DNA from 2 places in the Stenotrophomonas pigmentata genome. Region 2 is predicted to be linked to the other one. Evidence: riboswitches for the same ligand, from Rfam matches in the RefSeq annotation. Region 2 holds a riboswitch; the other holds the start of a gene.
The links. A riboswitch is a leader RNA that binds a small molecule or an ion and turns the genes downstream of it on or off. The one in region 2 is predicted to bind thiamine pyrophosphate.

Region 1: another riboswitch for thiamine pyrophosphate. It lies ahead of thiC (phosphomethylpyrimidine synthase ThiC); the one in region 2 lies ahead of Q5Z11_RS08800 (TonB-dependent receptor).

What each region holds. Positions count from the first base shown of each region.
Region 1 is NZ_CP130832.1:3,628,337-3,634,078, reverse strand. Features, by position in the region: gene Q5Z11_RS16220 (hypothetical protein) at 1-416, opposite strand, end outside; gene Q5Z11_RS16215 (prepilin-type N-terminal cleavage/methylation domain-containing protein) at 424-1,242, opposite strand; gene ggt (gamma-glutamyltransferase) at 1,406-3,109, shown strand; TPP riboswitch at 3,432-3,533, shown strand; gene thiC (phosphomethylpyrimidine synthase ThiC) at 3,650-5,524, shown strand; gene Q5Z11_RS16200 (DUF4136 domain-containing protein) at 5,690-5,742, shown strand, end outside.
Region 2 is NZ_CP130832.1:1,929,869-1,935,610, forward strand. Features, by position in the region: gene uvrC (excinuclease ABC subunit UvrC) at 1-102, shown strand, start outside; gene pgsA (CDP-diacylglycerol--glycerol-3-phosphate 3-phosphatidyltransferase) at 110-724, shown strand; tRNA gene Q5Z11_RS08780 (tRNA-Gly) at 773-848, shown strand; tRNA gene Q5Z11_RS08785 (tRNA-Gly) at 909-984, shown strand; tRNA gene Q5Z11_RS08790 (tRNA-Gly) at 1,042-1,117, shown strand; gene pnuC (nicotinamide riboside transporter PnuC) at 1,252-1,848, opposite strand; gene Q5Z11_RS08800 (TonB-dependent receptor) at 1,845-4,019, opposite strand; TPP riboswitch at 4,089-4,184, opposite strand; gene Q5Z11_RS08805 (phosphotransferase enzyme family protein) at 4,228-5,364, opposite strand.

The DNA.
Region 1 (5,742 bases), 1.7 Mb from region 2:
TCATCTGGATGGGTAACCGACAGCTCGAACGCCTCGGTGCCGGTGATGCGGCTGTTGGAACGCCCCAGCGCAGCGAGCAGGGTGGCTGCATCGCCACGGGTGAGCTGGGCCTGTTGCAGGCTGATCAGGCGTTCTCCCCAGCCATCGGGTTGCAGATTGGCGGCGGTGGCAGCCAATACCAGATCACGCGCCGAGCGCGCCTGTTCCACTTTCAGCTGCGCCTCCTGCTCGCGCACCTGGGCTTCGGACAGCGCCTGTTTGGCGTTGCCCAGGCGCCCGTAGGCGTCGGCAAGCGCGGAACGGGCACTGATGAACCATGTTGCCGTCGCCACCAGGGCGAACAGCGAGATGGCGAAAACGATCAGCGACGTGCGTCGTGATTGCCTCAGGCGGGCGAGCAGGTTGGGCGCTTTCATGGCGTGATTACTGGTTCATCTTGTAGTGGGCGGTCAGCGTCAGCACCTGCTCGGTGTCGGTGTTCTGACCTACCGTTGCGGCGCTGCCCTGGCCTGCACTTGCGGACTGGGTGTTGTTGCCTTCCCACTCTTCGCTGCCGGCGGTGGCACTGCTGTTGGCGGTGCTGTTGGCGGTACGCGCGGTGATGCCTGCCTGGCGGAAGGCGCCGGCCTTCGGATCGGACTTGCCGTCGACCATCTGGTCCAGCGAACGCGCCAGATCCGGGGTCAGGCCGGTAACGACCATGACGTTGCCCGAGCCCGAGCCGGTGCCCGGCGGATTCCACTGGAAGCAGACCTGCACTTCCTGCGGGTTGCCGTTGGTGTCCAGGTAGGCGTAGCGGTCCTCAAAACCATCGCCACGGCCAGGCGGCAAGGTGATGCCGGCCTTGCGCATGATGTCGCGCAGGTCGGTACCGGTTGCTGCCGGAGTGACGCCGGCAGGCAGGTTGCCCTGGCACAGCGCGCCCGGCGACTGCGTGTTGCTCATGTCGCCGCCGGAAATGGTAGCGCCCGATGCGACGCCGGTGCCGTGCTTGGCACCATTCACCATCAAGCGTGGTGCGGCCTGGTTGTCACCGACCGGGGCTCCGGTACGTTGGCTGTAGGTGTTGTAGGCGACCACCCACTGGTCCATGAATTTCTGCTTGATACGCGTGTACTCGGCGTTGCGCTGGACGTCACGGCCGATCATCACCGCACCGATGATCACGCCGATGATGACCAGCACCACGGCCATTTCGACCAGAGTGAAGCCGCCCTGGCGGCGCTTGGATCGCATTTGCATTGAAGAGCCCCTTGTGGAAGAACCTGTGTGCCCGGCGCGGATCTGCAGCGACGGGTGGTTTGTTTCAGCGGACTAGATACGGGGGCGGCGTAAGACCTGCGTAAGACGTGCGTAAGAGCGGTGGCTGGGCTATCGTCGCCAGGTCACTCAATTGGCCCTGCCCATGCTGCGTAATGTCCTGTTTCTAGCTTTGTTTGCGATGCCTGCTGCAGCGATTGCCGCAGACCGTGTTACCGGTCACGAATTCGCGACCCGTTCGGAAGTCATCGCGCCGCATGCGATGGCGGCAACCTCGCAGCCTTTGGCCACCCAGATCGCGCTGGACGTGATGAAAGGCGGCGGTTCGGCGATGGATGCCGCCATCGCTGCCAACGCCGCGCTGGGCTTGATGGAGCCGACCGGCAACGGCATTGGCGGTGATCTGTTCGCGATTGTCTGGGACCCGAAGGCGCAGAAGCTGTTCGGCTACAACGGTTCGGGCCGCTCGCCGCGCTCGCTGACACTTGCCGAGTTGCAACGCCGTGGTTTGAAGGAGATTCCTGCGACTGGACCACTGCCGGTGTCGGTGCCCGGCGCGGTCGATGGTTGGTTTGCCCTGCACGAACGCTTCGGCCGCAAGCCGATGGCCGAGAATCTTGCGCCGGCCATCGCCTATGCGCGCAATGGGCATCCGGTGTCCGAGGTGATTGCGTACTACTGGGACCGTTCGGTGCCCAAGCTGTCGCAGTACCCGGGCTTCAAGGAGCAGTTCACCATTGAAGGCCACGCGCCACGCAAGGGGCAGATGTGGCGCAACCCGAATCTCGCGGATACCTTGCAGCAGATTGCCGATGGCGGCCGCGATGCGTTCTACAAAGGCGCGATCGCACGCACTATTGGTGACTACTTCAAGGCCAATGGCGGCTACCTGAGCTACGAGGACATGGCCGCGCACCAGGGCGAGTGGGTGGAGCCGGTCAGCAGCAATTACCGTGGCTACGATGTGTGGGAGCTGCCGCCGAACAGCCAGGGCATTGCCGCGCTGCAGATCCTCAATGTGCTGGAGGGCTATGACTTCTCGAAGATTCCATTTGGCTCGCCCGAGCACATCCATCTGTTCGTCGAAGCCAAGAAGCTCGCCTTCGCCGACCGCGCCCGTTTCTATGCAGACCCGGCATTCTCGCCGGCACCGGTACAGCGGCTGATTTCCAAGGACTACGCAGCGCAGCGCCGCAGCCTGATCTCGATGGACAAGGCCTTGAAGGAAGTACAGCCGGGTACGCCAAGGCAGTTGGAGGAGGGCGACACCATCTACATGACCGTGGCTGACGCCGACGGCATGATGGTGTCGCTGATCCAGTCCAATTACCGTGGCATGGGCAGTGGCATGGCACCGCCGGGCTTGGGCTTCATCTTGCAGGACCGTGGCGAGATGTTCGTGCTGCAGAAAGATCATCCCAATGGCTATGCGCCGGGCAAGCGTCCCTTCCAGACCATCATTCCCGCCTTCATCACCAAGGATGGCAAACCGTTCGCCAGCTTCGGCGTGATGGGCGGTGCGATGCAGCCGCAGGGGCATGCGCAGATCGTTATGAACCTGGTCGACTTCGGCATGAACCTGCAGGAAGCCGGCGACGCACCGCGGATCCAGCATGAAGGCTCCACCGAACCGACCGGACAGGCCACGGCGATGCGCGATGGCGGAGAGATCAATCTGGAAACCGGCTTTGCGTACGAGACAGTGCGCAGTTTGATGCGCAAGGGGCATCGCGTGGTGTTTGCCGACGGCCCCTATGGTGGCTACCAGGCGATCATGCGCGACCCTGAGAGTGGGGTTTACTACGGGGCTTCGGAGAGTCGCAAGGATGGGCAGGCGGCGGGGTACTGATCTTCGCTTGCTGTGGTTCTGGCAGGGCGAAAGCCAGAGCCAGAGCCAGAGCCGGAGCGCCCCTCCCCAACCCTCCCCTTCGCTGCGCGAAAGGGAGGGGGTGGCGGCTCCGTCCTCGTCTGGTAGATCGTCAGGAATGGCCCCCTCCCTTTCGCATGGCGAAGGGGAGGGCTGGGGACGGGTAGCTCTTGGCAGTTGATCAGCAGCGGAAACAAATCAGCAACATCAGCCAGTGCAATCAATCCTGACGCTCCGATCACCCAACCACGGGGCAATGGGAGTATTCGCCTCTGTGCGCATCCCCAAAGCTGTGGTCTAATCCCGCCCGAAGCGGGGGTACCGCGGCCATTGGGCCGCGGTTGAGACATACCCTTCGAACCTGATCCGGTTAATACCGGCGTAGGGAAGCTTCGTGTGCCACCGCTCGCTGTGCCCTCAATAGGCAAGCACCACGTGGCGTGCGCCTTCGCTTCGTTCCGTCATGCGAATCCCTCGCATGGCCTTCGCACCTCGCGTGTGGATAGACCAGGACGAATGCCAATGAACGCACAGCCCAGCCTGCAGCAGCAGGCCCAGCAACTCTCCGAATCCGTGACCCGGCCAATTCCCGGTTCGCGCAAGATATTCGTCGCTGGCTCGCAGCCCGATCTGCAGGTACCGATGCGTGAGATCGCGCTGACCCGCACACCAACCCTGTTTGGCGGCGAGGAGAATCAGCCCGTCACCGTCTACGACACCTCCGGTCCCTATACCGATCCGAATGCCAACATCGATCTGGCCGCGGGCCTGGCGGCGGTGCGTGCGCGCTGGATCGAGGCGCGTGGTGATACCGAACAGCTGCAGGGCTTGAGTTCGCAGTTCGGGCGTGGCCGACAGCACGATCGCAAACTCGACGCGGTGCGTTTCCCGGGCCGTACCTTGCCACGCAGGGCGGTTGCCGGCGCCAACGTGACCCAGATGCATTACGCGCGGCGCGGCATCGTTACCCCGGAGATGGAGTACGTCGCCATCCGCGAGAACCAGCGGCTGGAAGTGGTGCGTGACGCCGGGTTGCGTGCACAGCATCCCGGGCAGAGTTTCGGTGCCAACATCCAGCAGATCATCACCCCGGAGTTCGTGCGCGATGAGATTGCGCGCGGTCGCGCGGTATTGCCGAACAACATCAATCATCCGGAGAGCGAGCCGATGATCATCGGCCGCAACTTCCTGACCAAGATCAACGCCAACATCGGCAACAGCGCGGTTTCTTCCGGTATCGCCGAGGAAGTGGAGAAGCTGGTGTGGGCGATCCGTTGGGGTGGCGACACGGTGATGGATCTGTCCACCGGCAAGCACATCCATGAAACCCGTGAATGGATCGTGCGCAATTCGCCGGTGCCGATTGGTACGGTGCCGATCTACCAGGCGCTGGAGAAGGTGGACGGGCGTGCCGAAGAGCTCAATTGGGAGATCTTCCGCGACACCCTGATCGAACAGGCCGAGCAGGGCGTGGATTACTTCACCATCCATGCAGGCGTGCTGCTGCGGCATGTGCCGCTGACCGCGAAGCGCGTTACCGGCATCGTGTCGCGTGGCGGCTCGATCATGGCCAAGTGGTGTCTGGCGCATCACAAGGAAAACTTCCTCTATACGCGCTTCGAGGATATCTGCGACATCATGAAGGCCTACGACGTGTCCTTCAGTCTCGGTGACGGCCTGCGACCGGGTTGCATCGCCGATGCCAATGACGCGGCGCAGTTCGGTGAGCTGGAGGCGCTAGGTGAGTTGACGAAGATCGCCTGGAAGCACGACGTGCAGACCATCATCGAAGGGCCCGGCCACGTGCCGATGCAGCTGATCAAGCAGAACATGGACAAGCAGCTGCAGGAATGCGGTGAGGCACCGTTCTATACCTTGGGGCCGCTGACCACCGATATCGCGCCTGGCTACGATCACATCACCAGTGCGATTGGTGCCGCGATGATTGGCTGGTATGGCACCGCGATGCTCTGCTACGTGACACCAAAGGAACACCTGGGTCTGCCGAACCGACAGGACGTACGTGACGGCATCATGGCCTACAAGATCGCTGCGCATGCCGCCGATCTGGCCAAGGGCCATCCGGGCGCGCAGGTCCGCGACAATGCACTGAGCAAGGCACGCTTCGAGTTCCGTTGGGAAGACCAGTTCAACCTTGGTCTGGATCCGGAGAAGGCCAAGGAATTCCACGATGAGACCCTGCCCAAGGATGCGCACAAGCTGGCCCATTTCTGTTCGATGTGCGGCCCGCACTTCTGCTCGATGAAGATCACCCAGGACGTGCGTGAGTACGCCGCTGAGCAGGGCGTGGAGGAAGCGCAGGCGCTGGCGGCGGGCATGGCCGAGAAGTCGGCGCAGTTCCGTGAGCAAGGCGCGCAGGTGTATCGCGTCGAATAGACCGGGTGGAGTCAACCGGGTCGAGCTATCCAGGAGCAGGGACGGGGCATCCGTAGTGATGCCCCATTGGGGTTTGACGCCAGGATCGGCACGGACGTGCTAGCGTGCGCTCGTCCATATCGGGGGTTGGCCATGAAACTTCGCTTTGTTTCCTTGCTTCTCGTCTTGTCCTCGCTGCTCCTGCTGGGCGCCTGCGCCAGCACGCCGCGGGTCGCCAG
Region 2 (5,742 bases):
GAGGCCGAAATCGCCCGCGTGGAAGGCATCAATGCCGCCCTCGCTGCGCGTATCTACGCTAACCTTCATGGTCTGTCGGTACCCGATCCGGCAGCGGAGTAATGTTGTAATGAAATTGACCATCCCCACCTGGCTGACGCTGCTGCGGATCCTGATGATCCCGGTGCTGGTGCTGGTGTTCTACCTGCCCTATGCCTGGACCAACTTCGCCTCGGCGGCGATTTTCGGTCTGGCGGCGATCACCGATTGGCTGGATGGCTGGGTGGCACGGCGGTATGCGCTGCATTCGGCGTTCGGTGCGTTCCTGGACCCGGTGGCGGACAAATTGATGGTGGCAGTGGCCTTGTTCCTGATCGTGCAGGGGCATCCGACGCCGTGGATGGCGTTCTGGGCGGCGGTGATCGTCGGTCGCGAAATCGCGGTATCGGCACTGCGCGAATGGATGGCCGAGATCGGCCAGCGCGCCAAGGTCCGGGTGGCGATGATCGGCAAGGTCAAGACCACCGCGCAGATGGTGGCGCTGCTGTGCCTGCTGTATTCGGTGTCACCCAATACCTCGTACAAAACCATCTGGATGGGCGAGCCGGTTTTCCACATTGGTGATTGGATGTTGGCCATCGCCGCTTTGCTGACTCTGGTGTCTGCGTTGCAGTACCTGCGAGCTGCCTGGCCGAGCCTGCGTGAAGACGAAAAAGCCGCAAGGAATGGCGCAGTTAAAAAGTGAACAGGCTGTTGACACTGCGCCCAATGCATGTAGAATTTCGCCTCCCAAGCGGGAATAGCTCAGTTGGTAGAGCGCAACCTTGCCAAGGTTGAGGTCGCGAGTTCGAGTCTCGTTTCCCGCTCCAGTTTCAAGCATCGATCCGTGTTCATTCGTGGCTTGATGAGTAAATAGATGTAGCAAGCCTGCGGGAATAGCTCAGTTGGTAGAGCGCAACCTTGCCAAGGTTGAGGTCGCGAGTTCGAGTCTCGTTTCCCGCTCCAGTCTTGCGATACATCTCGAATGTTGGTGCTCTGCTCGGCAGGTGCTGCATTCAATCCGCGGGAATAGCTCAGTTGGTAGAGCGCAACCTTGCCAAGGTTGAGGTCGCGAGTTCGAGTCTCGTTTCCCGCTCCAGATAATGACCAGCAGATTCCATGTGATATCTGCAGGTAAAGAAAAGCCCCTGACGGGGCTTTTTTGTTGTCCGGCATTTTTGCCCGGGGACTACTGCTGCCGGTGCCGGCAGCAGTAGCGATGCCAAGGAACGTTCAGCGCGCGCCGTGCGCAGCGGGTTCCACGGCCGGGGTGTGCGCCGCTGCAGTCCATGCACGCAGCCCGACTACGGCAAGGCCGAGGAAGAACACGTACAGCGCAGCAGTGACATGCAGTGACTTGAACAGATACGCGCCCACGTAGACCACGTCGACCACGATCCAAAGCCACCAGGTGGCGGTGTGACGGCGTGCCTGCCACCACTGTGCGACCAGGCTCAATCCGGTCAGCAGCGCGTCCAGCCACGGCAGCGATGCATCGGTGAAGCTGTGCATGCCTGCGCCGAGTGCGATGCCGCCAAGCAGGCCGATGCCCAGGTCACGCAGCATCTTGCTGCGTGACAAGGGCACGATGCGCACGCTGCCTTCGTCGGCGGCGTGGCGCCGCCAGTTGATCCAGCCATAGACCAGGAAAACGGCGAAGGCGAGCTGCAGCAGGGTGTCCGAATACAACTTGGCCTCGGCGAACACCAATGCATACAGTGCAACCGACAGCAGGCCGACCGGCCACGCAACCATTCGCCGCTGCGCCATCAACCAGACGCCGAGGATGCTGCATAGCGCGGCCGACCATTCGAGCGTTGCGCTGTTCACAGCGCGAAGCTCACCGACACGCGAGCCTGCCGCGGTGCGCCCGGGAACAGGTAGTAATCGCCCATGCTGCTGCCGGTATCACGCCAGTAGAAGCGGTTGAACACATTGTCCACTGACAGGTTCCAGCTTACGGCGTGACCTTGCAGCTGGTGCTTGAAACGCAGCCCGGCGTCGAACACGTTGTAGCTCGGTGCACGTACCGCACCATCAGCGCGCGCGGTATTGGCCGAGGCGTAACGCCAGCCACCGGTCAGGTCCAGCCCTTCAACGAAGGGCAGTGCATAGCTCAGGTGCACGCTGGTGCGCAGCTTGGGTACGTTGACCAGCTGATGGCCTTCGTAGTCCGGCGTGCCGGTGTCGCGCGCACGTGCCTGCAATACGCTGGCACTGGCGGTGACCTGCAGTGCATCGGTGAGCTGGCCGTTGGCAGTCAGTTCCAGGCCGATGTGGGCCTGCTTGCCTTCCTCGACAAAGGTGTAGCCGACATCGCTGTCGTCGGGCTTTGCGTACTGGTAGGGCTGGGTGGTGCGGAACAATGCTGCGCCCAGTGTCAGCTGCTCGCTGCTGGCGTACTTCACGCCGACTTCGAGCTGGCGCGACTGCACTGCCGGCAGGAAGGTATCGGCGTTGGCGGTCCAGAACGGTGCTTCCTGGCCGAGCGAGATGCCTTCGACATAGCTGGCGTAGGCATTGATGCTATCGCTGGCCTTCCACATCACCGCGGTCTGCGGCAGGAAGCGCGACAGGCGACTGCGACGTTGCGGGTTGCCGCGCTTGTCGTAGGCGCGTTCGTCCAGGCGCACGTAGCGGCCGCCGGCCAGCCATTGCCAGTCTTCATTGAGCTGGATGCGGTCCAGTGCGAAGACGGCGGTCTGGCGGCTGTCCAGGCGACGTACGGATGCGCCGGGCGTCAGTGGTGAGGGCTCGAATACTGGCAGCTGCTTGTCGTGGATGTTGACGGTGCCGACGTATTCGTTGACGTTGCGGCGCTTGTCCACGGTGCGACGGAACTGGTCGGCACCGATGATCAGTTGATGACCGATGCTGCCGGTGTTGAAGCTGCCGCGCAGTTCTGCGCGCAGCTCCTGGTTGCGACGGGTGTCGTCCGGGCTGCGGTAATCGTAGATGTCGTAATCGCCGTTGGGGGCGAAGTAATTGCCGGGCACGCTGCCATCTGCACACTCGGCGGCGTAGTAGCAGCCGTAGGCGAAGGCGACGTTGTCGTCGATCACCGTGCGGCTGTGGCTGACCGCCAGCCGTGACTGCCAGTTCGCATTGAAGTCGTAGGTATGCAATGCGGTGATGTTGGTGCTGGCAATGCCTACCGGCTGCTGCCACGGCTGGTAGCCGAGCAGCTGCTCGCGGTCCACGCCGGTGGGTAATTTGCTCGCGCCCAGCAGCTGATAGCCGGAGGCCGAGCGCTGCGCACTGGTCTGGTAGTTGGCATCCACTTCGAGCTTGCCGCGCTCGCCGATCAGCCAGTCGGTTGCAAGCGAGTAGAAGTTGCGGCGGCCATCGGCATGTTCGATGTAGGAACTGCTGTCGTCCCATGCTGCGTTGAAGCGCAGGCCGATGCGCGGGGTCAGCCAGTGGCCGACGTCAATGGCGGCATAGCGCGAGCCTTCGTTGTCGGTGCCGAGGGTGACGTTGCGCACTTCGGCCGGACGCTTGCCGACGTAGTTGATGATGCCGCCGGGCGCCATCACGCCGGCTGCCAGGCCAGCTTCGCCCTTCAGTACTTCCACCGATTGCAGGTTCTCCAGCGCCAGGCGCTGTTCGCCGGCAATCGACATGCCGTTGAAGCGGTAACCGGTGGCGGTATCCAGCGCGAAGCCGCGGATGGCCACGTTCTGGTAATAGCCGACCGGGGCGTAGGCGTCGCCCAGCGAGGCGTCATTGCTGGCCAGTTCGGACAGCGAGCGGACCTGCTGGTGGTCGAGGAAGTCGCGGTCCAGCACGTTCATCGATGCCGGCGTGCTTTTCCAGTCGCCACTGCCAAAGCTGTTGGCGCGGGAGTTGTCCGCATCCGGCTGGCGGGCCTGCACGCGCACGGCGGCCAGTTCGGTCGGGGAGTGTTCGGCAGCCGTATCGAGGCCGGTGTCGCTGGCGTACAGCGGCAGGGCGGTGCTCAGGGCGAGAGACAACAGCGTGGGGCGCAGGCAGCGGTTCATTCGATTCGTCTTCAGGCAACAAGGGAGACGAAGCGAAGGCGCGCAAGCGCAGCGCCAATGACGGCGCTAGGGCTGCTGCTCAAAGCTCCCTACGCCGGTGCAAACCGGATCAGGTTCCAAGGGACTCTCTCAGCCTGGCAAATCCAGGCACCCCCGCTTCAGGGCGCCATTTCACTACAAATGCGAACGATTTGCGAGTCGGGCCGCTTCAGGCGGCTGCGTGCAGGGCCTGCAGCAGGGCATGGCCGGGCGCGCTGGCGAACCATTCGGGGTGGCCAAGCATGAACGGCTGCCAAGCGACATCGGCATTGGCGGAAGAGCCGGTGACACCTTCGAAATACTCGACTTCGGACAGTGCAAAGTCGAAATGCACCATCGGCAGCAGGTCGGCCAGCAGGTGTACGCGCTCGGCCGACAAGGGCAGTACCTCGCGGTAACCGTCGAGCAAGGCCAATGCGATATCGATGCGTACCGCCTCGGCGCCGCGCTCCAGTTCCAGCCATGCGATGGCGTTGCGTTCGATGGCCGTCGCCAGATCGAACAGCGCGCTGGTAGGGGAGGCCAGGCCAAAATCGAGCACGGCGCTGACCTGCATCGCGTTCTCGCCATGCCCCCACAGCAGGTTGGAGACATGCCAATCGTTGTGCGCCCACAGCGGAGGTTCGGCCTGCAGGCGCGCGGACAGTCCGCTATGCCAGGGCAGGACTTTGCGCTGCAGTTGTTGCTCCCAGGGAATGCGGGCCAGATAGCGGGCAAGCCCGGGGCGGTTGTGCAGGTCGGCCTTGAGCGCGGCGATCGGGTCCTCGGCGCGGATCAGTTCATCGCGGGCGACCAGCAGATGGGTGCTGCGCTGGGGCGCGTGATAACCGGCCGAAGCGCGGTGCAGGGTGGCCAGCATGCGACCGGCAGCGCGCGCGCGTTCGACTTCGGTCAGCAGCGTCCACGACGGGGCGTCGCGGTACAGGTCCTGGCCTGCGGCCATCGCGTGCAGCTCGTAGGTCCAGTCGCCATGTTCGACGGCGGTTTCGCCCTGATGGTTGCGCAGGAGTTCGGCAACCGGAACCCCGGCTTTGGCGAGGTGGGTGATGAACCGGTGCTCTTCCTGCAGGCAGGCGGCTGTTCGAACCAGGCGATGATGCCGTTTGATGAAGACCTTGCCGTACGGGCCCGAGGCAATCGCGGCGGCCGACATCGGTCGCGGGCTATGCCAAAGCAGGGCGCTGCCGGCATCCAGCTGCGGGTAGTGATCACATAGCCAGGCCAGTTCAGCCGCATCGATGGCAGGCCAGTCAGCGGCCACTTCATCATTGTTGAGGCCTTGCACGCGGTGTGATTGCTGGGTCATCGGAACAGGCTGGAGCAGGTGATGCGGCGGAGGCGCGATGGTACGCCAGCCCCGCCCAAGCTGCAGGCAGCACACACATGTAGTGCCGAGCCATGCTCGGCAAGGGCTTTACCAGCGTAAAGCTCCCCTCACCCCAACCCCTCTCCCGCAAGCGGGAGAGGGGCTAAAACCGTAGTGCCGAGCCATGCTCGGCAGGGGCCTTACCAGCGTAACGCTGTCCTCTCCCCAAGCCCTCTCCCGCAAGCGGGAGAGGGGCTGAAACTGTAGTGCCGAGCCATGCTCGGCAAGGGGCCTTCCCGGTAACGCCCCAGCCGAGCATGGCTCGGCTCTACAGGGATTGCAGAGCCGACGCAGACAGCCATCCAGCCTATGTGAAAG